3 regions of the Lentzea sp. NPDC003310 genome follow, and region 2 is predicted to be linked to each of the others. Evidence: riboswitches for the same ligand, from Rfam matches in the RefSeq annotation. Region 2 holds a riboswitch; each other region holds the start of a gene.
The links. Region 2 has a riboswitch for S-adenosylmethionine ahead of ABZX02_RS19965 (methionine ABC transporter ATP-binding protein). Riboswitches for the same ligand answer to the same signal wherever they lie in the genome.

Region 1: another riboswitch for S-adenosylmethionine. It lies ahead of thrC (threonine synthase); the one in region 2 lies ahead of ABZX02_RS19965 (methionine ABC transporter ATP-binding protein).
Region 3: another riboswitch for S-adenosylmethionine. It lies ahead of ABZX02_RS38100 (aminotransferase class V-fold PLP-dependent enzyme); the one in region 2 lies ahead of ABZX02_RS19965 (methionine ABC transporter ATP-binding protein).

Annotation. Positions count from the first base shown of each region.
Region 1 is NZ_JBEXNC010000028.1:6,398-15,861, reverse strand. It holds gene octT (diglucosylglycerate octanoyltransferase) at 1-172, shown strand, start outside; gene ABZX02_RS40335 (DegV family protein) at 193-1,086, shown strand; gene ABZX02_RS40330 (ComEA family DNA-binding protein) at 1,174-1,872, shown strand; gene ABZX02_RS40325 (DNA internalization-related competence protein ComEC/Rec2) at 2,761-5,505, shown strand; gene thrC (threonine synthase) at 5,567-6,823, opposite strand; SAM riboswitch class I at 6,835-6,980, opposite strand; gene holA (DNA polymerase III subunit delta) at 7,068-8,036, shown strand; gene ABZX02_RS40310 (class I SAM-dependent methyltransferase) at 8,049-8,855, opposite strand; gene rpsT (30S ribosomal protein S20) at 8,950-9,216, opposite strand; gene ABZX02_RS40300 (glycoside hydrolase family 3 N-terminal domain-containing protein) at 9,342-9,464, opposite strand, start outside.
Region 2 is NZ_JBEXNC010000009.1:167,025-176,488, reverse strand. It holds gene ABZX02_RS19985 (ABC-F family ATP-binding cassette domain-containing protein) at 1-1,283, opposite strand, end outside; gene ABZX02_RS19980 (4-(cytidine 5'-diphospho)-2-C-methyl-D-erythritol kinase) at 1,351-2,316, opposite strand; gene ABZX02_RS19975 (MetQ/NlpA family ABC transporter substrate-binding protein) at 2,371-3,171, opposite strand; gene ABZX02_RS19970 (methionine ABC transporter permease) at 3,200-3,883, opposite strand; gene ABZX02_RS19965 (methionine ABC transporter ATP-binding protein) at 3,880-4,878, opposite strand; SAM riboswitch class I at 5,102-5,195, opposite strand; gene rsmA (16S rRNA (adenine(1518)-N(6)/adenine(1519)-N(6))-dimethyltransferase RsmA) at 5,284-6,105, opposite strand; gene ABZX02_RS19955 (transglycosylase family protein) at 6,655-8,064, opposite strand; gene ABZX02_RS19950 (TatD family hydrolase) at 8,369-9,163, opposite strand; gene metG (methionine--tRNA ligase) at 9,190-9,464, opposite strand, start outside.
Region 3 is NZ_JBEXNC010000024.1:5,429-14,892, forward strand. It holds gene ileS (isoleucine--tRNA ligase) at 189-3,293, shown strand; gene ABZX02_RS38080 (SRPBCC family protein) at 3,344-3,823, opposite strand; gene ABZX02_RS38085 (TetR/AcrR family transcriptional regulator) at 3,849-4,418, shown strand; gene ABZX02_RS38090 (M28 family metallopeptidase) at 4,419-5,351, opposite strand; gene ABZX02_RS38095 (potassium/proton antiporter) at 5,491-6,969, shown strand; SAM riboswitch class IV at 7,042-7,156, shown strand; gene ABZX02_RS38100 (aminotransferase class V-fold PLP-dependent enzyme) at 7,193-8,524, shown strand; gene lspA (signal peptidase II) at 8,548-9,297, shown strand; gene ABZX02_RS38110 (RluA family pseudouridine synthase) at 9,398-9,464, shown strand, end outside.

The DNA of each region.
Region 1 (9,464 bases), on a different contig from region 2:
CGTGGATGCGGACGTGCCGTTGCTCGACCTGCCGGCCGTGATCGGGGACCACGTGCGGTCCGGCGCGGGCAATCCGGACGGCATGCACTGGGGCTGGGAGGGGCACGAGCTCGTGGGCAAGGCCATGGCCGCCTTGATCTCGTCCGTGGCGTTGAGTCCCTCGGAGGAGTGAGCCCCGTAGGCTCGTCGCTCGTGCGCATCTCCATCGTCACCGACTCCACGGCATACCTGCCCGAGGGGTTCGCGAAGCGCCATGCGATCACCGTGGTGCCGCTGCACGTCGCGGTGGACGGTGCCGGACGCCTCGACGGCGTCGACTTCGGTCCGTTCGAACTGGCCGCCGCTCTCGCCGAGCACCGCCGGGTCACCACCTCCCGTCCCACGCCCGGCGAGATGGCCGCCGTGTACCGCGAGGCGCTGTCATCGGCGGACGCGGTCGTGTCCGTGCATCTCTCTCGTGAGCTGTCTGGGACGTGGGAGGCCGCACGGCTGGCGGCGGAGGAGGTCGACGCGTCACGGATCCGCGTCGTCGACTCGCGGTCGACGGGCATGGGGCTCGGGTTCTCGGTGCTGCGCGCGTGCGCGGCCGTGGCCGAAGGTCGCTCGCCCGCCGAGGTCGAGGACGCTGCCGCCGAGGCGGCCCGGCGGACGCGGATGTTCTTCTGCCTCGAGACGCTGGACCACCTGCGCCGGGGCGGCCGGATCGGCACGGCGGCGGCCCTGGTGGGGACCGCGCTGGCCGTGAAGCCGTTGCTGCACATGGACGACGGCCGGATCGTGCCGCTGGAGAAGGTGCGCACGATGGGCCGGGCGGTGGGACGGCTGGTCGACCTGGCGGCGGCCGCGGCGGGTGACGGCCCCGTAGGACTGGCCGTGCACCACCTCGCGGCCCCCGAACGCGCCGCCGAGCTGGCGACCCGCCTGGACGAACGCCTGCCCGGCTCGACCGGGTGCGTGATCTCGGAGGTGGGCGCGGTGATCGGCGCGCACACCGGACCGGGCGTGCTGGGCGTCGTGGTGCTGCCGGGAGGACCCGACAGCTTCCCACAGACCCCCGACAATTCCCCGTCCCCGAAGCCCGAGTGATCGCGACCTGTCCACAACCCGCGAGTAATCCACAGCCCCGGAGCTCACCCCACCTCCCCACCGGTCCCGCTCCGTAACGTCCCTCGCATGTTCCCCCGCTCCCACCCGGACCCCCTCCCGACCGAACGCCTGGCCGCCCTGGCCGACAAGGTGAGAGCCGACCCGACCCTGGTCTACGCGCGATCAGAGGACTCGGACGAGCACGGCCCTCCCCGCCGCCGCTTCCGCCTGCCTCCGCTGCCGCGCCGAGGCCTGCTCGCGCTCGGCGTGGCCGTGGCCTGCGCCGTCATCGGCCTGGGCAGCTGGTGGCAGAGCCCGGCAGCCGAACCAGCCCCGGACCTCGCACTGGTGAGCACCTCGTCCCCGGCCCCCGAACTGGTCGTGAACGTGGTCGGCGAGGTCGCCACCCCAGGCCTGGTCACCGCGCCGTCGGGCGCCCGCGTCGCCGACGCCCTCCGCCTGGCCGGCGGCATCAAACCAGGCACCGACCTCCACAACCTGAACCTGGCCCGCAAACTCACCGACGGCGAACAGATCGCGGTGGGCATCCCGCCCCCGCCCCAGATCGGCGCACCCCAGGCAGGCGGAGCCCAGCCGAAGCTGAACCTCAACTCCGCCACAGCGACCGAGCTGGACGCCCTCCCCGGCGTGGGCCCGGTGACAGCGCAACGCATAGTCGACCACCGCACCCGCAAGGGCCCGTTCGCCTCAGTGGACCAACTCCGCGACGTGGAGGGCATCGGCGAATCGAAGCTGGCCAAGCTGACTGACCTGGTCCACACATGACCTTCGCCGCCAACGCCTTGGCCCTCTACCACCGCACCAGGGCGCACTACCGCCACCTGACGGGCACACCCCCGCTACCCGCAGACCACAACCACCTGCCCCGCCCCCTGACAGTCACCCACCCGCTCCACCGCCGACACACCCCACCCCGCCGCCCATTCCGCCCAACCAAAGCCTTCCGCCGCCTGCTGACAGCAACCCTGCCCCCACCTCCAGTCCCAACTCCGCCACCTCCGCCCGCAGCCTTGCCAGCCACCCTGCAACGGCCGTGCCGAATCTGCGCAGCAACCGTGCACCGCCCCTAAAACCGCCACCGCACCAACAACCCAGGGCGGGCCGCCCGCCCGCCAGTCAGCGCTACACGTACGGCCACGGCCGCGCGGGCCCGCCCTCGCGCCCAACGCCGCGCACCCCAACACTCGCTCACCTTTGGCGCCGCCCTCTTCCCCGCCCGCCTCCCGCCCTATCCCGCACTCCGCCTACCGACCCATGGCGCGGCGTCCCTCGCCAACGGTCACGACCCGGCGCCCGCGCGTCCCACCCTCGCCCGCTACACCCGCCCCGCACCGCCCGACCCCGCCAGTCGCGCCCCGACCATCGCACCTCAGGCCCCGCACGGCCTCTCCGCCTGACCTCGGCGAGTCGCCCTGCCCTCATTGCCTGCTCCCACCGCCCCAACACCACACCCACTCACCGATCGGAGTCCGCCATGCCCTCGGTCCGCATCACCCGCCACCCGCACATCGACACCTCCTGGCACCACCCCACCGCCAGGCCCCCGCAGGTCCAGCCGCACCCTCTCCCACACCGCAGACCACAGGTCCCGCACCCGCGCCGAGGCAGCCCCAGCCGTGACCCGAGACCTCCCACCCCAGACGGGAGGCCACGATGGTTCGCAAACACCCCCTAACCCACGACTTCCGACTAGTCCCGGCCGCAGCCGCGGTCTGGGCCACCGCCGTGGCGGGACTGTTCCTGAGCTGGCAGGCAGCAGCGCTCACAGGACTGACCGCCGGCATCATCGGCCTCCTGGCGTGGCGCCGCGCCTGGTGGACCAGGACCTGCGCCATCGCCCTGCTGATCTCGGGTCCAGTCGCCGCCGCCTGGGTAGGCGGACACGTCCTGCGGGCCGAGACCCACCCGCTCCGCCTGGCCGCTGAACAAGGCCGCAGCACCACCCTCACCGTCGAGCTCACCACCAGACCGAAGGGAATCCGGGCGGCAGGGTTCGGCGGGACCCAGGCAGGCGTGCAAAACGTCGTCATCAGAGCGACGACGGACGGTGCCCAGGTGGTACTGCTGGCCCCGGCGGAGAAGTGGCGGGACCTGTTGCCCGGCCAGGAAGTCACGGCCAAGGGCACGCTCGCGCCGCCCCGTGGCGGCGATCTCGCCTCGGCGTTGCTGCGGGTGCGGGGGCCGCCGCTGGATCCTCAGCCGCCGCCGGTCTGGCAGGCGTGGGCCGACGAGCTCCGGGACGGGCTGCGCGAGGCCAGCAGGGTTCTCGACGCCGAGGAGGCCGGGTTGTTGCCGGCCCTCGTGGTGGGCGACACCGAGCAGATGGTGCCGCGCATCGTGGAGGAGTTCCGGACGGCCGGGCTGTCCCACCTGCTGGCGGTGAGCGGGGCGAACCTGGCGATCATCTGCGGAGCGGTCTACCTGCTGGTCAGGCGGCTCGGTCCGCGGGTGGCGGCGGGTGCCGCGCTGGTGGCGCTGGTCGGGTTCGTCGTTCTCGCCGGGCCGGAGCCGAGTGTGCTGCGGGCGGCGGTGATGGGTGCCGTCGCGTTGCTGGCGTTGGTGGTGGGGCGGCAGCGGTCTGCCGTGCCGAGTCTCGCGGTCGCGGTGCTCGTGCTGGTGGTTCTCGATCCGGCGCTGGGAGGTGATCCGGGGTTCGCGTTGTCCGTGGTGGCCACGGCGGCGTTGGTGCTCGTGGCGCCCCGGTGGGCGCAGGCGCTCAAACGGCGCGGTGTGCCCAACGGGCTGGCCGAGGCGATCGTCGTGCCGATGGCGGCGAGCCTCGCGACGGCGCCGGTGGTGGCCGGGTTGTCCGGGCAGATCAGCCTGGTGTCGGTGGTGGCCAACCTCGTTGCCGGGCCGGTGGTCGCGCCGGCGACGGTGCTCGGGGTGGTGGCGGCTGCTGTCGCGCCGGTGTCCGGCGGGGTGGCGGAGGTCGTCGTCCACGTGGCCGGTCCTGCCGTGGGGTGGTTGATCACGGTGGGGCGGCAGGCGTCGGCGGTGCCTGGTGCCGCGGTCGGGTGGCCGGACGGGTGGGGCGGCGCGCTTGCGCTCACTGCGGTGTGCGCGGTGGTCGTCTTGTTGTTGCGGTTCAAGAAGACGCGGACGTTGGTCGTCGCTGTGCTCGTCGGTGGGTTCGTGGTGCTGGTGCCGTTGCGTGTGGTGGCACCGGTGTGGCCGCCGGACGGGTGGAAGGTCGTCAGTTGCGACGTCGGGCAAGGCGATGCGCTGGTCCTCGCGACCGATGACGCCGACACGGCGGTGCTCGTCGACACCGGGCCCGACCCCGGTGCGGTCGACCGCTGCCTGAAGACGTTGGGGATCAAGAGGATTCCGCTGGTGGTGCTGACGCACCTGCACGCGGATCACGTCGGCGGACTGGAGGCCGTGCTCACCGGGCGTGCGGTGGGGGCGGTGGCGGTCGGTCCGCTCAAGGAACCCAGGTGGGCGTGGAGGGAGGTCGGTGGACGGGCTCGCGCGGCCGGTGTTCGGGTCGTGGAGCCGCAGGCGGGCGAGCGGTTCGCCTTGCCAGGACTCGAACTGGAGGTGCTGGGGCCTCGGCGAGCGCCGGTCGGTGGTGTCGAGAACACGACGGTGAACGACTACTCGCTCGTGCTCCGGGCGCACACGAGGGCCGGGCGGGTGCTGCTCACCGGTGACGTCGAACTGGCCGGCCAGGCGGCGTTGCTGGGGGAGCGGGACCTGAGCGCCGAGGTGCTCAAGGTGCCGCACCACGGGTCGCGTTCCTCGCTGCCCGCGTTCCTGAATGCAGTGCGGCCTCGGGTGGCGCTGGTGAGCGTGGGCGAGGGCAACAGGTACGGGCACCCGAGTCCGCACGTCATCGACGTGCTGCGGACGGGAGGTGCGCTGGTGTTGAGGACGGACAGGGACGGTGACCTGGCGGTGTTGCCGGGAAACCGAGTCGTACGAAGGAGAAGAGATGGTCTGGGTCAGGTTGTTCAACGCGCGCTACCCGATTCCCGGTGGCACGCCGGGGCTCGCGTGGGCGTTGTGGCAAACCAACTACTCGGCCACCCCGTGGCCGCACGACGAGCTGAAACCCGATTTCGGTTACTACATCTGCGAAACACTCGACGACGGCACCCGCGCGGTCACCTACAGAGCGACGGCCACGCATGTGCTGCCGCCGACGGAGGCGGAGTCTGCCGAGGAGGCCTACGACCTCGTGGCGGAGCGTGTGTTCGACGACGAGTTGCGGGTCGCGCCGAACGTCTGGCACGACTACCACTACAACGCGCTCAAGGCGGAAGCGCCGTGGCCGCAACGGATCGTGGCGTGGCGGGCGGGTGTGGAGCCGGTCGGGCCGCACGTGGTGGACGGCTTGCGGCGCTTTCCGCGCACCGGGTGGCTCAAGACGGACGCGATCTCGTTGTGAAGTAGCGCAACGGCCCGGCGACGCGGGTGCGTCACCGGGCCGAAGGGAGGTGAGTTATCGAAGTGTCTAGCCCAGGGCCTTGATGACGGCCTCGGCCGACGGCGGCACCGTCGCGCGCGGGCCGATCGTGTCGCCGAGCGCGTCGAGGGTCTTGAGGCCGTCGCCGGTGATCAGCAGCACGGTCTCGGCGTCCGGGTTGAGCTGGCCCGTCTCGATCAGCTTCTTCGCCGTCGCCACGGTCACGCCGCCGGCGGTCTCGGCGAAGATGCCCTCGGTGCGGGCGAGGAGCTTGATGCCCTCGACGACCTCTTCGTCGGTGACGTCCTCGATGGCTCCGTTGGTGCGGCGCACGGCGTCGAGCACGTACGGGCCGTCGGCCGGGGCGCCGATCGCGAGCGATCGGGCGATGGTGTCCGGGCGGACCGGGCGGATGACGTCGTGGCCCGCCTTGAACGCGGCGGAGATCGGGGAGCAGCCGGTGGCCTGCGCGCCGAACACCTTGTACGGCGTGGCTTCGACGAGGTCGAGCTGGCCGAGCTCGCGGAACGCCTTGTCCACCTTGGTGAGCTGCGAGCCGGAGGCGATCGGCACGACGATCTGGTCGGGCAGGCGCCAGCCGAGCTGCTCGGCGACCTCGTAGCCGAGGGTCTTCGAGCCTTCCGCGTAGTACGGGCGGACGTTGACGTTGACGAACGCCCAGTCCTCGTTCTCCGCGGCGAGCTCCTGGGCGAGGCGGTTGACGTCGTCGTAGTTGCCGTCGACGGCGATCAGGGCGCCTTCGTACACCGCGCTCATGAGGATCTTGGCGCGCTCGAGGTTGGAGGGAACGAGGACGACGGACTTCCAGGCCGCGCGGGCGGCGGCCGCGGCGACGGCGTTCGCCAGGTTGCCGGTGGAGGGGCAGGCCAGCACCTTGAAGCCGAGTTCGCGGGCGGCGGCGAGCGCGACGCCGACGACGCGGTCCTTGAACGAGTGCGTGGGGTTGCCGGTGTCGTCCTTCACCCAGATCTTGCGGACGCCCAGGGCCTTGGCGAGGTTGTGCGCCTCGACCAGGCGGGTGCCGCCGGGGTCGGTGTTCGGGTGCTGCTCCACAGTGGACGGAACGGGGAGGAGGCCGCGGTAGCGCCAGATGGACCTGGGGCCGGCCTCGATGTCCTCGCGCCGGATCTTCCCGAAGTCGTAGGCCACTTCCAACGGCCCGAAACACTCGAGACAGGCGTACTCAGGAGCGAGAGGGGTTTCGTTTCCACACTCACGGCACAACAGCGCACGGGCGGGGCCGAGGTCGAACTTGGTGCTCGTGGGCACACTGACAGCAGTCATCGCGAGGTATCTCCTCATCTGTCCCGCGAAATCGAACGGGTCGGAATTGGCACCGTGATCGTCTGCACTCAGATGCGCGCACAGGTCTGTGCACACAGCGCTGACGCCGGTTGCCGGGGCTTCTTCGGGCCGGTCCCTCTGCCCCTCTGGATGAGCGGTGTTCAGTTGTGGTCACCAAGCTACGGCATAGCTCGGTTTCCGAGCCACAGACGCCCACGATCCGGGACGTGGGAGGATGCGGAGCGTGAGCGCACCGGAGTCACTGCACCTCGTCGTCGGCGAGGAGGAGCTGCTGGTCGAACGTGCTGTTCGGGCGGCTCTCGAGGCCGCGCGGAAGGTCGATCCGAACGCCGACCTGACCCGCGTCCAGGTGACTGATCTCACGCCTCCCGAGCTCGCCGAGCTGGTGAGTCCGTCGCTGTTCGCGGAGGGGCGCGTGATCGTCCTGCAGAACGGGCAGGACATCGGCAAGGAGGTCGCCGACACGGTGCTCTCCTACGTGAAGGCGCCCGCGGACGGAGTCACGCTCGTCGTCGTGCACACGGGCGGTGGTCGCAGCAAGGCGGCCAAGGACCTGCCGGGGCAGCTGAAGAAGGCCGGTGCCGTCGTCACGGAGTGCGCCAAGGTCACCAAGGCGAGCGACCGCGAGGCGTTCGTGCGCAACGAGGTGCGGCGGGCGGGCGGCAAGATCGACCCCGAGGCCGTCGCCACGCTCATCGACGCCGTCGGCACGAACCTGCGCGAGCTCGCGGCGGCCGCGTCGCAGCTCGTCTCCGACGCCGACGGCAAGGTGACGGTCGAGGAGATCCGCCGCTACCACCAGGGCAAGGCCGAGGTGACGGGGTTCGCCGTCGCGGAGAAGGCCGTGACCGGGGACCGGGCGGGTGCGATGGAGGCGTTGCGCTGGGCCATGCAGCTCGGTGTGCCGCACGTGCTGGTCGCGGATGCCCTGGCGGACGCGGTGCGGACGGTCGCGCGCGTGTCCGCGGTTGGACGCGCCGACCCGTTCAGCCTGGCCGGGCCGCTCGGCATGCCGCCGTGGAAGATCAAGAAGGCGCAGGCGCAGGCCCGCGGCTGGGACCAGACCGGGCTTGCCGACGCGATGCAGGTGGTCGCGGGGCTCAACGCCGACGTGAAGGGCGTGGCGGCCGACGCCGACTACGCGCTGGAACGCGCCGTGCTCCGGATCGTGGCCGCGCACAGCCGTCGTTAGGTCGCGACGCCGTCAGGGCCTCGGGATCCCGATCAGGTACTGGGCTCCGGTGAAGCCGGGTTCGACGCCGATCGTCCACTCGAACGACTCGGTGGCGTCCAGGCCGTCGACGAGCCGCCGCAGCTCCGCGCGCCCGTACATGCGCAGAAACGACACCACGCTGTCGAAGTACATCATGAACGGCAGCACCGGCACCACGTAGGTCAGCGCCAGCCGCAGCAGGTAGCGCGGCGGGCGGTTGGGCTGGAACGGCGCGGCCAGCAACACCGCCAGCGTGAGGAAGAACGGGAACACCAGCACGTAGAGCCACGACCGCTTGGTGTCCACGACCACGAGAGGCTGCCGCGTGTCGACGGCGTTCTGCAGCATGCGCGCGGCCAGCGGGGGCGGGAAGTGGTGGAACGCGCCGTAGATCGTGCGCGTGCCCTCCAACCGGCAGTCGGTGGCGTCGACCGGCGTGGGCACGTGGCCGACGGTGCAGCACGGGTCGGACAGGCGTCGGCGGTTGCGCGCCGCGACCCGCTCGAACGCGGGCACGTTCGGCACGAGATCCGTCAGCGTCACCCGGGTGTGCACGCCCTGCGCGTGCAGGCGGCGCTGGATCAGCGGCACCGGTCCGCCCGAGCCCGCGCACAGGTCGACGATCCGGTGGTCCGCGCCGGACCGCAGCGCCAGGGCGAGCGGGCGGGAGTACTCGCGCGCGGCGTCCGTCAGCCGGTAGATCGTCATGATCGACTCGGTGTGCAGCGTCCGCAGCACCGGCGGAGTGCCGTCGAGGTCGTGCAGTTCGAAGAAGTCGACGCGCGGCAGCGATTCCATGGGCTCTACGCCTACACCAGGAACGCGAAGGGGCTCCACCTCCGGCGGGAGGTGGAGCCCCTTCGACTGAAGCTGGAAAGCTCCGCGTGCGGAATCAGCCCTCGAGCTGGTTCGCGCGCAGCGCCATCGCCGACTTCTTGTTGGCGGCCTGGTTGGCGTGGATGACGCCCTTGCTGGCGGCCTTGTCGAGCTTGCGGGACGCGTCCTGCAGCAGCTCCAGGGCCTTCGCCTTGTCGCCGGCCTCGGCAGCCTCGCGGAACTTGCGGACAGCCGTCTTCAGGGACGACTTGACCGACTTGTTGCGAAGGCGGGCCTTCTCGTTGGTCTTGATCCGCTTGAGCTGGGACTTGATGTTCGCCATGCGACATCACCCTTCTTGTCGAAACCGGGGTTCGTGACGCGCTTGGTCGGCACCGGTCACGAGGACCGGGTCTCCTCCACGGCGGAGAGCCGCGCGTTCACGACGACGAAGGATATCAGGCCAGCTCAGCGCACCGTGAAGGCGGCCTTCTCGGCACCCACCACGGCCTCGTAGCCGCCGCGGGCCACCTCGCGCCGCCCGTCGCCGTCCACGTCCCCGACGGTCAGCGCCAGCTGCGAGAGCTTGAA
Region 2 (9,464 bases):
ACGTTCGGCTCGGCCATCAGCAACCGGCACAGCTGCAGCCGCCGCCGCTCGCCACCGGACAGGTCCGAGACCGGCGTCCACTGCTTCTGCGACGAGAAGCCGAACCGCTCGCCGAGCTGCGACGCCGACATCTCGTACTTGCCGAGCACGACGCGGCGCGCGACCTCCTCGATCGCTTCCAGCACGCGCATCGACCCGTTCAGGTCGAGCAGCTCCTGCGAGAGGTGCGCGATCTTGACCGTCGAGCCCTGGATGCGCTTGCCCGTCTCGGTTTCGCGCTCGCCGGCGAGCAGCTTCAGCAGCGTCGTCTTGCCCGAGCCGTTGACGCCGACCAGGCCGATCCGCTCGCCGGGACCGATGCGCCACGTCAGGTCGCGCACCAGCACCCGGTCCGGAATGGACAGCGTGGCGTCCTCGATCTCGATGACCGTGCGGCCCAGCCGCTTCTTCGCGAACGCCACCAGCTCGACGCTGTCGCGCACCGGCGGCACGTCCGCGATCAGGGCCTCGGCGGCCTCGATCCGGTAGCGCGGCTTCGAGGTGCGGGCGGGTGCGCCGCGACGCAGCCACGCCAGCTCCTTGCGGGCCAGGTTCTGCCGCTTCTCCTCCGCCGCGTCCGCGAGCCGCTGCCGCTCGGCGCGGGCGAAGATCCAGTCGGCGTAGCCGCCCTCGTACTGCTCGACCTTGCCGTGCACCACTTCCCACGTGCGGTTGCAGACGGTGTCGAGGAACCACCGGTCGTGGGTGACGACGACGAGCGCGCACTTGCGCGCCAGCAGGTGCTCCGCGAGCCACCGCACACCCTCGACGTCGAGGTGGTTGGTCGGCTCGTCCAGCACGAGGAGCTCGAGGTCCTGGATCAACGCGGCCGCGAGCACGACCCGGCGCCGCTCGCCACCGGACATCCGCGAGACCACGGAGTCGAGGCCCAGCGCGGTGATGCCCAGTCCGTCCAAAATGGACCGGACGCGGGCGTCGGCCGCCCACTCGTGCTCGGCGTCGAACCCGAGCGGGTCGATCACCGCGTTGCGCACGGTCGACCCCTCCGGCAGCTCGGTCCGCTGCGTCACGACGGCCATCCGCAGGTCGCGCGACCGCGACACGCGGCCCTCGTCGGCGGGCTCCACCCCGGCCAGCACCTCGAGCAGCGTCGTCTTGCCGCCGCCGTTCAGGCCGACGACACCGATGCGGTCGCCCTCGTTGACGCCGAGCGACACGCCGTCGAGCAGCGGCCGGACGCCGAACGACTTCGACACGGACTCCAGGTTGACCAGGTTGGCCATCAAAACCTCACGACTAGTAAGAAACTGCCCGGTGCAGGCTACCCAGGCAGGCCACGTCCCCCGACAGCTACGCGTGCACCTCGGGTGGAGTGGGCTTGGGTTCTTCCGTCGTGATCACGCGCGCACCGGGCACGGGGCCGTGCGCCACCCGCACGGTCCGGCACACACCGGCGCCCGCGAGCTCGGCGGCCACCTTCACGGCCGTGTCGCCGTCCTCGCACAGGAACGCCGTGGTGGGGCCGGACCCGGACACGATGCCGGCCAGCGCGCCCGCGTCGACCCCCGCGCGCAGCGTGCGGCGCAGGTTCGGGCGCAGGGACACGGCCGCGGCCTGGAGGTCGTTGCCCAGCAGCAGCGCGAGCTGGCGCGGGTCGCCGGAGGACAGGCCCTCCAGCACGGCCTCGACCTCGCCCACGCGGGGTGGATCTCCCTCGGCGCGCAAGCGGTCCAGCTCGTCGAAGACGTCCGGAGTGGACAGTCCGCGGCGGTCGAACGCGAGCACCCAGTGGAACTGGTGGCGCCCCAGCACGGGCACGATCCGCTCGCCGCGGCCGGTGCCGAGGGCGGTGGCGCCGTAGAGGGCGAACGGGACGTCCGCGCCGAGCTTGCCGGCCAGTTCGGCCAGTTCGTCGCGGCTGATGTCGAGACGCCACAACGACGACAGGCCGACCAGCGTCGCCGCCGCGTCCGCGCTGCCGCCCGCCATGCCGCCCGCGACCGGGATGGCCTTGCGGATGACGACGCGGACCTTGGGGTCGTCCGCGTCCTTGCCGACGTGCGCGGCGAGCAGCTGGACGGCGCGCCAGGCGAGGTTCGAGGCTCCGGTGGGCACCTGGTCGGCGCCCTCGCCGTGGACCTCGACGCCTGGCTCGTCGGCGACCGCGACCGTGACCTCGTCGACCAGCGACAGCGCCTGGAAGATCGTCACCAGGTCGTGGTAACCGTCCGGGCGCACGTCACCCACGGCCAGGTGCAGGTTGACCTTGGCCGGGACGCGAACTGTGACCGGGGGAGGAACGACTGCGAGCACCATGTCAGCGTACGGGCGTTCTCGGTCCCCGGACTCCTCCCCCGGTCGCAGTCGCGCTCAGACCGGGATGACCGAACCGTTGTAGGTCTGCTTGATGTAGTCCTTGACCTGCTGCGACGCGAGGAGCTCCGCCAGGTCCTTCACGCGCTTGTCGTCCTTGAGCTCGGTGCGCGTCACCAGGCCGTTGGCGTTGGGGTTGCCCTCGGCCTTCTCCAGCGCGAGCGAGTCGGTGGCCGGCTTGAGGCCCGCGTCGATGGCGTAGTTGCCGTTGATGACCGAGGCGTCGGTGTCCTCCAGCGACCGCGGCAGCTGCGCGGCCTCCAGGGGCACGAACTGCAGGTTCTTGGGGTTCTCCGCGATGTCGCGGACGGTCGGCTGGTCGACCTGCTTGAGCTTGATGAGGCCGTTCGCCTCCAGCAGCTTCAGGCCGCGCGCCTCGTTCGTGGCGTCGTTGGCCACGGCGATCTTGGCACCGCTGGGCAGCTCGTCGATCTTCTTGGCCTTCTTCGAGTACAGGCCGAGCGGCTCGACGTGGACCGGTCCGACCCACTCGACCTTCGCGCCGGACTCCTTGGTGAACGTCGCCAGGTACGGGACGGTCTGGAAGTAGTTGGCGTCGAGCGACCCGTCGACCAGCGCCGTGTTCGGCTGCACGTAGTCGGTGAACTCGACGACCTCGATCTTGAGACCCTTCTGCGCGGCGAGGTTGTCGGCCACGTACTTGAGGATCTGGGCGTGCGGGACCGGGGAGACGCCGACCTTGAGCGTGTCGGAGGCGCTGGAGCCGCCGGCCGAGCAGGCGGACAAAGCGGTGATACCGGTCAAAGCGACTGCGATCAGGGCAGCACGAATACGCATGACGTTCCTTTTGAGAAATTGCTATGGGTCAGACTGAGGCGTGCCGCCGCCGGTCGGACGCACGGGCGGCACGGGTGAAACCGAGCTGGATCACGGTGGTGAGCACGGCGAGCCACGCCACGGTGCTCCACAGGATCCGGTCGTTGAAGCGCTGGTAGCCCTCGCGGATGGCCAGGTCACCGAGGCCTCCGCCGCCGATCACGCCGGCCATCGCCGAGTACCCGATGAGGGCGATCACGGTGACGCCGATGGCGTTGATCAGGGCGGGCAGCGACTCGCGGATGAGCACGGACCTGACGATCCTGAGGGTGCTCGCTCCGGTCGTGATCGCGGCTTCCACCACGGTCACGTGCACCTCGGACAGGATGTTCTGCACGAGCCTGCCGACGAACGGGATCGCTCCCACGGCCAGCGGCACGATGACCGCCGTGCTGCCGATGGAGCCTCCGACGAGGAGCCGGGTGACCGACGTGAGCGCCACGAGCAGCACGATGAACGGCATCGAGCGGCCCAGGTCGGTGACGAAGCTGAGGATCCTGTGCACCGCGGCGTTCGGCCGCAGCCCACCCTTGGCGGTGAGCTGCAGCCAGACCCCGACGGGAACTCCGAGCAGTGTTGCGATGACCGTGGAGACGCCGACCATGTACAGCGTTTCTCCGGTGGCCTCGACGAGGTACGCGACGACGTCGGACCAGGGTGTTGCAGACCTCACGCAGCTACTCCCTGTGGCCCCTTCAGGGACCTCTGCACAGCGCCGCCGGCCTCGCCGATCCACTCGAGAGCGGAGTCAGAACGTTCGCCGTTCAGCCCCAGGCGGAAGCGCGCGACCGGGGTCTCCCCGAGACGCGTCAGGCCACCGCCGACGATGTTGAGCTCGACCCCGAACCGGTGCGCGGCCTCGGGCAGCAGCGCGCCGACCGCGGCGAACCCGACGAGCACGACGTCCGCGACGCGGTCGTAGCTGCTCTCGTTGATCGGGTTCAGGTCGACGGCGGGCAGCAGGGCGCTGCTCGTGCGGCTGGCCGGGTTGTTGACCAGGTCGAGGACCTTGCCGTGCTCCACGACGCGACCCTGCTCCAGCACCGCGACGTCGTCGCAGATCTTCCGGACCACGCCCATGTCGTGCGTGACGACGAGAACGGTGACACCGAGCTCAGCGCGCGCACGGTCGAGCACGGTCAGCACGGAACCGGTGGTCTCCGGGTCCAGGGCGGACGTGGGCTCGTCGGCGAGGAGCACGGACGGGTTCGCGGCGAGGGCGCGCGCCACGGCGATGCGCTGGCGCTGCCCGCCGGACAGCTGGTCGGGGTACGCGGCGGCCTTGTCGGTCAGCCCGACGAGGTCGAGCAGCTCACCCACACGCGTGCGGCGCTGCGGTCCGGGCACACCGGCGCTCTCGAGCGGCAGCGCGATGTTGCCGGCCGCGGTGCGCTGGCGGAGCAACGAATCCCCTTGCGGCACAACGCCGATCTGCCGGCGAGCGGCCCTGAGCGCCGAGCCGTCGAGGCTGGTGATGTCGGTGCCGTCGACGCGGATCGCCCCGGAGTCGGGACGCTCCAGCAGCGCGACGCAGCGGGCGAGCGTCGACTTGCCGGCGCCGCTGGGGCCGACGACGCCGAGCACGGACCCGGCCTCGACGTCGAGGGTCACGCCGTTGAGGGCGGAGACACCCTGGAAGGACTTGGTGAGGTTTTCGACAGTGATCACTTCTGCTCCACGGCTGCGCGCGACGGCACACCGTCCGGTCGTGTTCCGGGCGTGCGCGGTCGAGGTGTGCTGCTCAGGGGGTGCGCCACTCTTCGTTCGAGTGCGCGTCAAAGGACTTTGAGAAGGCGCCTTAGACGAGGTGGCGACGACATGCAGAAGCGGTGCGACGGCACTGGTCGACAACTCGACGGCGCGTCAGCATTCGCACGGTACCCATGGTGCTCCTCCATCGGTCCTGGCGTTAGCACCTGCCCGCATCCAGCGGGTGGTTGCTGCGACGTCGTAGAGCCAGGTCTCTCAGTCGCTCCGGATGGCAAGTAGCAGTCAACCGGACGGACGTTCGGTTGCGCAAGCCAAAACCGGATTCGTTCGACAGATCACACTGATGGCCGATGGATCCCCGGCCTAGACCTCCGCAATCCGGATGAAGTCGATCACGGTGAGCTGCTCACCCCGGAGTTGCGGGTCGACGCCGGCCTTTTCGAGCAGTTCGTCCACGTTCGCGGTGTGCCCCTTGAGGGCAGCCCTCAGCGTCTTGCGCCGCTGCGCGAAGGCAGCGTCAACGATCTTGAAAAGCTTCTTGCGATCCACTGTGGACAGCGGCTTTTCGTGGCGCTGGAAGTGAACCAGGCCCGAGTCGACGTTCGGCGCCGGCCAGAAGACGTTCTTGCCGATGGCGCCGGCCTTCTTCGCCTCGGCGTACCAGGCGAGCTTCACGCTGGGCACGCCGTAGATCTTGCTGCCGGGCTTCGCGGCCATGCGGTCCGCGACCTCGGCCTGGACCATGACAAGGCCCTTTCGGAGGCTCGGTAGTTCGGCCAGGAGGTGCAGGACCACCGGGACCGCGACGTTGTACGGGAGGTTGGCGACGATCGCGGTGGGTTGCGCCGGCAGGTCTTCTTGGGTGACTTTCATGGCGTCCTTGAGGACGACGTGGAGTTTGCCGGCGTTCTCCGGGTCCATCTCCTGGACGGTCTGCGGGAGCCTGTGGGCCAGGGGTGGGTCGATCTCGACTGCGACGACCTGGCTGGCGTTCGGGAGGAGGGCGAGGGTCAGGCTGCCCAGGCCTGGGCCTACCTCCAGGACTACGTCGTCCTCGGTGAGGTCTGCGGTGGCGACGATCTTGCGGACCGTGTTGGGGTCGTGGACGAAGTTCTGGCCCAGCTTTTTGGTTGGGCGGATGTCCAGCTCGGCGGCTAGACGGCGGACTTCGGCAGGTCCCAGCAGGCTCACCGGGGCATTCTCTCAGGCCTTGTGTTGTGGGCGCGCGTCCCGTCGCCTTGCGTCGTGGTCACCCTTGCGTCCTGTACCGAGCCGGTGCCGGGCATCGCCGCTTCGCGACGATCGCGATTGGGGCTTGACTTCGGGGCCCTTGCGAGGCCTTCCTCGGCCTTTTAAAGCCGGGATTGTGAAGCCCGGCCGAGTGGTCAAGTTTAAGGCCTCGCACCCAAAGTCAAGCCCCAATCGCCGTCGTGGTTGCGTCACCACCGCTTGCACTGAGGCTCAGTGCTCACACGCCTCGGCTTCGCCATTGCTTGCGGCCTAAGGGTGGCTCGGCTTCGCCGTTGCCCCTGCCGCGCCCCGACACCCAGCACTGCCGCTCCGGCTTACCGCCCGCCCTTATCGCACTCCACCGCCCAGTCGCTCTCCAACCCCCGGCCGTCCCGCCCCCGCTACCCGCCCCAACTCCCCATCTTCCGACCCCCTCCCCCAGACACGACGAAGGCCGCCCGTGGCGAACCACGGACGGCCTTGTCAGGGGACGGGGAGAGCGGTTTACGGCAGGCCGAGCTTCGCGCGGCAGCCCGGCCACGCCGCGTACGTGCCGCCGCGGCCGTCGCGCAGCTTCGTCGCGATCGCGATCTGCTGCTCGCGGGTGGCCTGGTGCGGGAACGCCGCGAAGGCGCCGCCGCCGTAGGCGTCCCAGGTGCTCTTGTTGAACTGCAGGCCGCCGTAGTAGCCGTTGCCGGTGTTGATCGCCCAGTTGCCGCCCGCCTCGCACTTGGCCAGGCGGTCCCACACCTCGCCGTCGGGGAGGGGCTTGGTGCCGACGGTGATCTTCTTCGGCTTCGGTTCCTTGGTGACCTTGCTGCTCAGCTTCTCGCGGCTGATCTCCTTGCCGTTCTTCACGGTCACGCGGTACTGGGAGATCTGCTCGCCGGCGACGCCGGGGTCGGTGACCTTCTGCTCGCCCGCGTTCATGTTCGGGTCGTTGGTCTTCTCGACCGGCGGGGCGACCGGCTCGTTCACGTTGATGACCGTGACGCCGGTGCGGGAGATGTAGACCTCGGCGCCGGTGGCGAGCTTCACGTCGGCGCCGGACGCGATGGCGTCCTCCGGGCCGAGGGAGAGGTTCTCGGCCTTCAGGAGCTCGTCGACGGTGAGGGCGGTGGTCTTGATCTCGCGGACCGGGTTCGCGCCGTCGAACAGCTTGATGGTCTTGCTGGTCTTGACCTCGAGGTTCATGCCCTCGAGCGGGATGTCGTGGTTGCCCTGCGCGGACATCCACGCGCCTTCGAGGTTCACGCCGAGCTGCTTGGCGGCTTCCTCGACGGTGACGGAGCGGACCCAGTCCTCGCGGGCCTGGCCGTCGACGCTCATCTTGAGCAGGCGGCCGCGGTCGAGGCTGATCTTGCCGCCGTCGGAGATCGGGGCGTTCAGCGACGGGGACAGGGCGTCGTGCTCACCGACGACGATCCCTTCCTCCGCCAGGACCTCGCCGACCGTGCCCTCGTAGGAGTGGACGGTCTGCAGTGCACCGTCGACCTCGACGGTCAGCGACTTGTCCATCGCCATGGCGGTCACGCCGCCACCGGAGATCGAGACGAGCACCGCGGCGACCGTGCCCTTGAGGAAGCGGCGCTTCCAGTTGGTGACGGTCTTGACGAGGAGCTGCGGGTCCTGCTTCTCCTCTTCCTCCGTGGGGAGGACGAGGGGCGGCATGATCGTCGTCTCGGCGTTGATGAGACGGATCAACTCGTCGACGTCGACGTTGGCCGAGGCGAGGAGGTCGTCGGCGTCCGGGCCGAGCACCTCGAGCACGTCCGCGGGCGTGATGGTCAGCGCACCGGGCGGGAAGCTCGGGTGGGGGTCGACGACTCCGACGGCGGTGCTGCCGACCGGCGTGAACCAGTCGGTGTCGTCGTTGAAGTCGTACGAAGCGGCAGTTCTGTCGCTACCGGACATCAGGGTCGATACCTCCATTGCGGAAGCTGTGAGGCCACCGCACAGTTGGCGTTGACAAGATCATTCGAGTTGGAGCTCGAAGGTTCCCGGCAACTCCTCCTACGTGGTCTCGCTTCTTCGCGCTTCTGGCTTCGGTCCCGCCCCGACTGCGGGCGTGCTCCGAACCGACAAGGTCGGCTCAGGTGGCACGGTCACGGGACAGTAACGGGGTAGCCGACGTTGCGCAAACACCCCCGCCAATGTTGTGACCTCAGTCACCCCATGGAGGTAGGAACCGCTTGCTCCGTTCGCTCTAAGTGCCATTTCAGTGGTCCAGCCCGAATACTCGTTGAGCAGTACGGGTGACGGCGGCACAGAGTTCAGAAAGATCTTCGCCACGGAGCGTAGCGAGATCGCGAACTGTGTAATTCACACAATATGGTTCATTCGGCCGCCCGCGGAACGGATGGGGCGTCAGGAACGGGGCGTCCGTCTCGACCAGCAGCTGATCTTGCGGCACCAGTTGGGCCGCCTCCCGCAGCGCGCGGGCGTTCTTGAACGTCACCGGGCCCGCGAACGACAGCACGTACCCCGCGTCCACGCACCGGCGGGCGAAGTCCGCATCGCCGGAGAAGCAGTGGAACACCACTGTGGACGGTGCGCCCTCGGCGTCGAGAACCTTGAGGATGTCCTCGTGGGCGTCACGGTCGTGGATCATCAACGGCTTCCCTACGCGCTTGGAAAGGTCGATGTGCCAACGGAAAGCCTCGTGCTGGGCGGCCGGCGGCGAGTAGTCCCAGTAGTAGTCGAGACCCGTCTCGCCGATCGCGACGACCCGCGGCAGCACGGCCAGGCGCTCCAGTTCGGCCTTCTCGACCTCGCCGAAGGTGGAGGTGCGCGTCGGGTGCACGGCCACCGCCGCGTAGACCCTCGGGTCCCAAGTGGACGCCTCGGCGGCCCACTGGGCGGCGGCCAGGTCGTCCGCCACGGTGATCACGTGCGAGACGCCGGCGGCGTTGGCCCGGTCGAGCAGCACGGCCACCTCCTCGCGGGAGGAGGCGCCGCACGCGTCGAGGTGGGTGTGGGCGTCGATCACCGGTGCCGGAAGAGCTTCCGGCACCGGCGGTCGTTCGCGCTTGTCCGCCACTAGTCGGTGACGATCGGAGCCCACTCGGGCCCGGTCTCGCCCAGCTTCGCGTCGAGCTTGCCGAACAACGGCGACGGCTTCTGCAGCGGGCGGCCGACCTCGAGCGGCGTCGACTCCCACTTCGCCTGCTCGCCCGCGTAGTCACCGGTCAGCACCGGGTACGAGCGCTCCGGCACGTCGAGGTCGGTGACCTCGTTCATCTGCGGCTGTGCGGCCCACACGCCCGTGCCGCCCAACGCCTCGTGCACCTTCTGCGCCGAGTGCGGCAGGAACG
Region 3 (9,464 bases), on a different contig from region 2:
ATCACCGGGGAGCCTCCGGAAGAACGGGCGCGCGAGCGTCTCAGTAGAACCGGACGGGACCGGCCCGTCACAGCCGAAGAACGAGAGGCTCGCCCTGGTGGCGAGCAAGCGGGGTGGTACCGCGGCCCGCCGAGCCACATCGGCGTGTCGTCCTCGCGTGTCACATCTGACCGCGAGGAGCAGTGGAGATGGCCTACCCCAGGGCCGGAGCGAACGAGGTCCCGGCGCAGCCGTCCTTTCCGAACCTCGAGCAGGACGTGCTCGGGTACTGGAAGGACGACGAGACCTTCCAGGCGAGCATCGACCGCACCCCGGCGGGTGAGCACGGCGAGAACGAGTTCGTCTTCTACGACGGCCCGCCGTTCGCCAACGGCCTGCCGCACTACGGCCACCTGCTGACCGGCTACGTCAAGGACGTCGTGCCGCGCTACCAGACGATGCGCGGCAAGCACGTCGAGCGCCGGTTCGGCTGGGACACGCACGGCATGCCCGCCGAGTACGAGGCTGAGAAGCAGCTCGGCATCACGCAGAAGCACGAGATCGACGAGCTCGGCATCGAGAAGTTCAACGAGGCGTGCCGCACGTCCGTGCTGCAGTACACGGACCAGTGGCGCGACTACGTGACGCGCCAGGCTCGCTGGGTCGACTTCGACAACGACTACAAGACGCTCGACCTCGACTACATGGAAAGCGTCATGTGGGCGTTCAAGGCCTTGTGGGACAAGGGCTTGATCTACGAGGGCTTCCGGGTGCTGTGGTACTGCTGGCGTTGCCAGACGCCGCTGTCCAACACCGAGACCAAGATGGACGACGCCTACCGCGACCGGCAGGACCCGGCGGTCACGGTCGCGCTGCGCCTCGAGTCCGGTGAGAAGGCCCTGGTCTGGACGACCACGCCGTGGACGCTGCCGAGCAACCTGGCCGCCGCCGTGCACCCGGACGTCGACTACGTGACGGTCGTCGGCTCCGACGGCGACAGGTACCTGCTCGCCGAGGCCCGCGTCGCGGCGTACGCGCGCGAGCTGGGCGAGGAGCCCGAGGTCGTCGCCCGCTACAAGGGCTCGGACCTGGTCGGCAAGAAGTACCTGCCGCCGTTCGACTTCTTCGTGGGCCGCGAGAACGCGCACCAGGTGCTGACCGCGGACTACGTGACCACCGACGACGGCACGGGCATCGTCCACATCGCGCCCGCGTTCGGTGAGGACGACAAGGTCGTGACGGATGCGGCGGGCATCGAGGTCGTCGTGCCGGTCGGGCCGGACGGCAAGTTCACCGCCGAGGTGGCGCCGTACCAGGGCGTGCACGTCTTCGAGGCGAACAAGCTGATCATCCGCGACCTCAAGGATGCGGGCCTGCTGCTGCGCCACGAGACCTACGACCACCCGTACCCGCACTGCTGGCGGTGTGCGAACCCGCTGATCCAGCGCGCGCTGTCGGCGTGGTTCGTCGCGGTCACGCAGTTCAAGGACCGGATGGTCGAGCTCAACCAGCAGATCAACTGGGTGCCGGGCCACATCAAGGACGGCCAGTTCGGCAAGTGGCTCGAGAACGCGCGCGACTGGAACATCTCGCGCAACCGGTACTGGGGCTCGCCGCTGCCCGTGTGGACCTCGGACAACCCCGAGTTCCCGCGCACGGACGTGTACGGGTCGCTGGACGAGCTGGAGCGCGACTTCGGCGTGCGCCCGGACAACCTGCACCGGCCGTTCATCGACGAGCTGACGCGCCCGAACCCGGACGACCCGAGCGGTCAGTCGACCATGCGCCGGATCCCCGACGTGCTCGACTGCTGGTTCGAGTCGGGCTCGATGTCGTTCGCGCAGGTGCACTACCCGTTCGAGAACGCGAAGTGGTTCGAGGACCACTACCCGGGCAACTTCATCGTCGAGTACAACGGGCAGACGCGTGGCTGGTTCTACACGCTGCACGTGCTCGCGACGGCGTTGTTCGACCGGCCCGCGTTCCGCGACTGCGTGGCGCACGGGATCGTGCTCGGTGACGACGGCCAGAAGATGTCGAAGTCGCTGAAGAACTACCCGGACGTCAACGAGGTCTTCGACCGCGACGGCTCCGACGCCATGCGCTGGTTCCTCATGGCGTCGCCGATCCTGCGCGGCGGCGACCTGGTGGTGACCGAGCGCGGCATCCGCGACGCGGTGCGCCAGGCCGTGCTGCCGCTGTGGAACTCCTGGTACTTCCTCGCGCTGTACTCCAACGCCGCAGGCAAGGAGGGCACGTGGCGCGTCGACTCGACGAACGTGCTCGACCGCTACGCGCTGGCGAAGACGCACGACCTGGTCCGCGACGTCCAGGCGGCCATGGACGTCTACGACATCTCCGGCGCGTGCCAGCTGGTGCGCGAGTACCTGGAGGTGCTGACGAACTGGTACGTGCGGCGCTCGCGGCAGCGGTTCTGGGACGGTGACCAGGACGCGATCGACACCCTGCACACCGTGCTGGAGGTCGTGACGCGCGTGACGGCGCCGCTGCTGCCGTACACGACCGAGGTCGTGTGGCGCGGCCTGACCGGCGGCCGTTCCGTGCACCTGACGGACTTCCCGTCGGTGTCGGACGTGCCGGCGGACGACGCGCTGGTGGCGGCGATGGACGAGGTGCGCGACGTCTGCTCGACGGCGTTGTCGCTGCGCAAGGCGAACAAGCTGCGCGTGCGACTGCCGCTGGCGAGCCTGACGGTCGCCTCCCCGGTGGCCGGCACGCTGGAGGACTTCGCCGAGATCGTGCGCGACGAGGTCAACGTCAAGGAGGTGTCGCTGTCCACCGACGTCGACACCTACGGGCAGTTCCAGCTGGTCGTCAATGCCCGCGCCGCCGGCCCGCGCCTCGGCCCGAACGTGCAGAAGGTCATCAAGGCCGTCAAGGCCGGCGACTGGTCCGAAGTGGACGGTCGGGTGGTCGCGGCGGGCATCGAGCTGTTCGAGGGCGAGTACGAACAGCGCCTGGTGGCAACGGATCCGGCCGCCACGGCCGCGCTGCCCGGTGGTGCCGGCGTCGTCGTGCTCGACACGGCGGTGTCGCCGGAGCTGGAGGCCGAGGGCGTCGCGCGCGACCTGGTGCGCGTGGTGCAGCAGGCCCGCAAGGACGCCCAGCTCGACGTGTCCGACCGGATCACGCTGACGCTGGAGCTGCCGGACGCGGTGCGCGCCGCGGTGGAGCCGCACCTGCCGTTCGTGCAGGCGGAGACGCTGACGTCGGCGGTGGTGTTCGGTGAGGGCACCGCCGAGGGCACGGTGGGCGACGGCGCCAAGGTGAAGGTGGCCGTGGCGAAGGCCTGATCGAGATCGGCAGGAGGGGCCGCTGTCTTCGGACGGCGGCCCCTTTCACGTCACGGCCTGCGCCCACTTGCCTGAGCGCGCTGTGGCTGACGTTTGCGAGGCGTGAACAGCCGCCGCACCTGGCGCACGTACCACGACCACCGGGCCGGGGACGCGGGTTCCCGGCCCGCCGCCCGTTCGCACACGTCGAACAGGTCCTCGATGCACGCGTCGTGCAGCCACCGGATCGCCAGCGCCCACCGCACCCGGTCCACGAACGCGAAGTCCCCGACCAGCTCGTGCCGCAGCACGTCCCCGGACGCCGAGAGCGTGTGCGACCCGGACAGCCGGGTGAACTCGAAGGTGATCGACTCACCGGGTGTGTACGAGGTGCAGCGGTAGCGGATCGGTCCGTGCCCGCCGTCCGCGCCGACGCCCAACGGCCGGTCGAACTCCTGCCTGCCCCACGCGGGTGGCCAGAGTTCCTGGACGCGGTCGACGAACGGGCCCGCGGGCGCGCCGAGGTCGCGGGTGTGGACGTTCCTGATCATGAGAGCCCCTTCCATACGCTACCGTATGTTCTCGGAACGTACGGTAGCGTATGGAAGTGTGGTGCGGCGGAATCGTGACGACTGGACTGAGATAGCGCTGAGAGCGTTGGCCGAGGGCGGGTTGAGCGCCGTGGCGATCGAGCCGCTCGCCGCGCGGGCCGGGGCCACCAAAGGAAGCGTCTACCACCACTTCCCGAACCGCGACGCGTTGCTGCAGGCGACGGTCGAGCGGTGGGAGCGGGAGCACACCGAGAAGGTCATCGAGCTCGTCGAGTCCGAGCGGACTCCGGAGGACAAGCTCAGAACGCTCTTCGCCATGGTGCTCGACCGCACGCGCAAGGGGTCGGTCGAGATGGCGTTGCTGGCCGGTGCGGGCAACGAGGTGATCGCGCCGGTGCTCCAGCGGGTCACCGAGAAGCGGCTGGGCTATCTCACCGACCTGTTCCGGCAGTTCGGGTTCGGCAAGGCCCAGGCGAGGAAGCGCGCGCTGATCGCGTTCAGCCTCTACCTGGGCCAGGCCCAGATGTGGGTGAGCCTGCCCGGCCTCGTCGAACCGGTGCTCGACGAGGCCGTGCGGGTGCTCACCGCGAAGTGATCAGGCCGCCGTCGCCCAGAGCGCGGAGGCGATCACGTCCGCGTTGCGGTCGAGCGCCGTCGCGCTGACGTTGGACGTCGTGTCGCACGAGCGGTGGTAGCAGCGGTCGTAGGCCTGGCCGGCCGTGCCACCCCACTTCGCCGCCTGCGCCGAGGTCTTGATGCCCTCGGCGCCGGTGAACGTGCCGCCGACCGGGATGCCCGCGCGGGCGAACGCCGCGTGGTCGGAACGGCCGCCGACGCTCGTCAGCTCGGTCTGGACGTTGATCGCCGTGAAGCCCGCCTGCAGCCTCTGCTGCAGCGCGAGCGATCCGGAGGGCTGGCCGGACGCGCTGTAGACGAAGTAGCCGGGGTTCGGCGAGCCGGTCATGTCGAAGTTCAGGTACGCCTTGATCCGCGACCTGTCCGTCGTCGACAGCGAGTTCACGTAGAACGTCGAGCCGCGCAGCCCGAGCTCCTCGGCGCCCCACCAGCCGAACCGCACGTGCTTGGTCGGCTGGAAGTTCGTCGCCCGCATCTGCAGCGCGACCTCGAGCAGGGACGCGGAACCCGTGCCGTTGTCGTTGATGCCGGGACCCGACGTGACGCTGTCGAGGTGCCCGCCCAGCATGACGGTGTTGGTGACGTCACCGCCGGGGTAGTCCGCGATCAGGTTGTAGCCCGTGGCGCCGTTGTAGGTGAACGACTGCACGCGCGTGGTGAAGCCGGCCGCGTCGAGCTTGCCCTTCACCCAGTTGATCGAGGCCAGGTACCCCGGTCGTCCGTGCGCGCGGTTGCCGCCGTTGGCGTTCGCGATGGACTGGAACTGGTTGAGGTGGGCTTGTACGTTCGCGACGTTGATGTTGGGCGCCGCCAGAGCCGACGGTGCCGCCGCCTGTGCGGTGGTTGCTCCGGTCGCCATCAAGGCGGCCGCCAGTGCGATCAGGATCCTCATGGTTCAACTCCGTGCAGGGTTGGGATTGAGCCACTGATCAACATGCTCCGTCGTGCATGAGCCCGCTAGGGGCGAACGGCGGGAGTTGTTAACTCGTCTGATTCGTCGGATTCGGTGGTGATCGATCAGAATGGTCCAGGTGGGTGACGTCACGGTCGTACTGGGCATCGGCGCCGCCGTGCTGCTGATCTCGGTGATCGCGGTGCGCGTGTCGACCCGGCTCGGGCTGCCCTCACTCCTGCTGTACCTCGGCATCGGCGTGCTGCTCGGCGAGTCGGTCTTCGGCATCAAGTTCGACGACGCCGACCTCACCCAGTCGCTCGGCATCGCGGCGCTCGTGCTGATCCTCACCGAGGGCGGCATCACCACGCGCTGGAACGCCGTGAAGTCCTCGCTGTGGCTGGGTGTCGCACTGTCCACAGTGGCCGTTGCGGTGAGCGTCGCGGTCACCGGCACGGCGCTGCACTTCCTGCTGGGCCTCGACTGGCGGATGGCGTTGCTGTGGGGCGCGGTGCTCTCGTCCACCGACGCGGCCGCGGTGTTCAGCGTCCTGCGCTCGCTGGGCGTCGGCGCGCGGCTCACCGGTGCTCTCGAACTGGAGTCCGGTCTCAACGACGCGCCGGTCTACATCGCCGTGGTGCTGCTGGCCTCCTCCGACGAGATCTCCTGGACCGCGCCGCTGCTGGTGATCTACGAACTGGGCGCGGGCGCGCTCATCGGCGTCGTGCTCGGCTTCCTCGGCGGGGCCGGGCTGAGACGCGCGGCGCTGCCCTCCACCGGTCTGTACCCGCTCGCCACGGTGGCGGTGTGCGTGATGGCCTACACGGCCGGCGACCTCGTGCACGCCTCCGGTTTCCTCGCCACGTACGTCGCCGCGCTGGTCCTCGGCAACGCCCGCCTGCCGCACCGCGCCGACACCCTCTCGTTCGCCGAGGGCCTGGGCTGGCTCGCCCAGATCGGGCTCTTCGTGCTCCTCGGTCTCTACGCCTCGCCGTCGCGCCTGCTCGACGTGCTGTTCCCCGCGCTGGTCGCGGGCGTGGTGCTGACGTTCGTGGCCCGGCCGCTGTCGGTGGTGCTCGCGTCGCTGCCGTTCAAGGTGCCGTGGCGGGAACAGGCGTTCCTCTCGTGGTCCGGCCTGCGCGGCGCGGTGCCGATCGTGTTCGCGCTGATCCCGCTGATCCAGGGGGTCGAGGGCGCGCGGCAACTGGTCGACGTGGTCTTCCTGCTGGTCATCGTGCTGACGATCGTGCAGGGCACGACGCTGCCGTTCCTCGCCCGGCGCCTGCACCTGGTGAAGGCGGGCGAGGCGAAGGAGGTCCAGGTCGACTCCTCGCCGCTCGACGAGCTCGGCGCCGAGCTGCTCCAGGTGCACATCCAGCGCGGGTCGAAGCTGCACGGCGTCTACATGTCCGAGCTGCGGCTGCCCTCCGGCGCCACGGTCAGCCTCGTGGTGCGCGGCGAAAAGAGTTTCACACCACAACCGACGACCCGGCTGCAGACCGACGACCAGTTGCTCATCGTCACCACCGAGGAGGCGCGCGACGCCGCTGAGCGGCGCGTACGTGCCGTCGACCGCGCCGGCCGCTACGCCAGGTGGAAGGGCGAGACCGGCGATTAGTCGGTCTCCGAGGCTTCTCACGATGTGATCGGGTGTCGACGTGGCGGTCACGCTCCGCTAACGTCGTCGGCAGGTCATGAGAGCCAGCGTCAAGCCCAAGCTTGCTGGCCGGCAACCCTCCAACCGCGGTGGGGTGCCCTTGGTGAGGACCTGGTCCGGCGCGTAGGGCGCCGGTCAAGCGCGGGCCTCCACGAGAAGGCCCCCTGGCCTCGGAGGCAGCTCGATGACGCTCGCGATCACCCCCAGCACCACCACGGCGGTTCCGGCTGTCGTCGGCGCCGACCTGCGCGTTCCGCTGGTGACCGGGGAGCGCGTCGGCTACGCCAACCTCGACCACGCCGCGTCGGCGCCCTGTCTGCAGGAGGTCCACGACGCCGTCGACGAGCTGCTGCCCTGGTACGCGAGCGTGCACCGCGGCGCCGGGTTCGCCTCGCAGGTCTCGACCCGCGTCTACGAGCAGGCCCGCGACCGCGTCCGCCGGTTCGTCGGCGCGCACTCCTCCGACGCCGTCGTGTTCACCCGCAACACCACGGACTCGCTGAACCTGTTGGCGCGCAGCGTTCCCCGCAACACCGCCGTCGTGCTGTTCGACAGCGAGCACCACGCGGCACTGCTGCCGTGGCGCGGGCCGAACGTGCAGCGCATCCCCGCACCGTCTTCGTCTGGCGCCGCGATCGTCGCGCTGGACCGGGCTCTTGCCGCCGCCCCGGTCGGCCCGAGGCTCGTGATCGTCACCGGGGCGTCCAACGTCACCGGGGAGCTGTGGCCGGTCGCCGAGCTCGCGAAGGTCGCCCGCCGCCACGGCGCGCGGATCGCGCTCGACGCCGCGCAGCTCGCCCCGCACCGCCCGATCAACGCCCGTGAGCTGGGCGTCGACTACATCGCGTTCTCCGGCCACAAGATATACGCGCCGTTCGGCGCCGGGGTGCTGGTCGGCCGCGCGGACTGGCTGCAGCAGGCCCAGCCGTACCTGGTCGGCGGCGGTGCCACGTCCAAGGTCACCGACCACGGCGACCGCCTCGGCGTGGCCTGGTCCGCGGTGCCCGAGCGGCACGAGGCCGGCAGCCCCAACGTCGTCGGCGTGCACGCGCTGGCCGCGGCCTGCGAGATCCTGTCGCGGCACTGGGAGCAGACGGTCGCGCACGAGCAGGAGCTGCTGACGCGCCTGCGTGAGGGCCTGCGCACGATCCCCGGCTTCCGCGAGCTCGCGATCCTGACCGACACCGACAAGGTGGGCGTCGTCAGCTTCACGATCTCCGGCTTCGACGCGGGCTTCCTCGCGGCGGCGCTGTCCGCCGAGTACGGCATCGGTGTGCGCGACGGCGCGTTCTGCGCGCACGTGATCGTGGGCCGTCTCGTGAAGCAGGTGGGTTCGCACGAGGAACGTGCCGTGCGCGCGTCGATCGGCCTCGGCACGACGGCCGAGCACGTCGACCGTCTCATTGCCGCGTTGCGCGTTCTCGTCACCGAGGGTCCGAAGTGGACCTACGAGCAGCGCGACGGCCGGTGGGTCCCCCAGGACGACAACCGAACCCTGCCGCCGTTCCTCGCGTAGTCCCTGTAGTGGACACTGACCTGGTGAGTGACGAGCCCAAGGCCGAGGAGAAAGCCTCCGCGGAGGTCGCTGACAAGCCTGCGGACGCGCAGGTCAGCGAGCCGGAGACGGTCGCGTCGGCCGTCGTCGGGGTCGAGGACGAACAGGCCGAGGCGAAGCCGGCGGAGTCTCCCGCGAAGGCGGAGGACGACGAGGAGTTCTCGATCTCCGGTTCGTTCGCCGGGTCCCTGCCGGAACCGAAGACGAAGATCCTGGCTGTCCTCGCGGCCGTCGTGCTGGCGCTGGACGTGCTCACCAAGGTCGTGTCGGTGGCGTTCCTCGAGGGCGCCGAGCCGATCAAGATCTTCGGCGGCGCGCTCTACCTGACGTTCGTGCGCAACCCCGGTGCCGCGTTCGGCCTGGCCGAGGGCATGACGTGGATCCTCGCGCTGATCGCGTTCGGCGTCGCCGGGTTCATCGTCTGGATCTCGCGCAACCTCCGCTCGCAGGGCTGGGCCGTCGGCCTCGGCCTGGTGCTGGGCGGTGCCGTCGGCAACCTCGCCGACCGCCTGTTCCGCGAGCCGGGACCGATGCGCGGGCATGTGGTCGACTTCCTGTCGCTGTTCGACCCCTACGGCCAGGTCTGGCCGGTGTTCAACGTCGCGGACATGGCGATCGTCGGCGGTGGCGCGACGATCATCGTGCTGGCGCTGATGCAGCACGACTACGACGGGACCGTCGTGAAGCAGGCCGAACCGCTCGTGGAGTCCGACGGTCAGCAGGAGACGAAGTAGCAGCTCCTGGTAGTTTCAGCGGGTTCTGCAAGGAGAAGAAGGTCGAGGCCCCCGCGTGAGCGGTTACCGAACGCTGCCGATTCCCGACGGACTGGACGGCATGCGCGTCGACGCCGGCCTCGCGAAGTTGCTCGGCCTGTCCCGCACCGCCGTCGCGGCCATCGCGG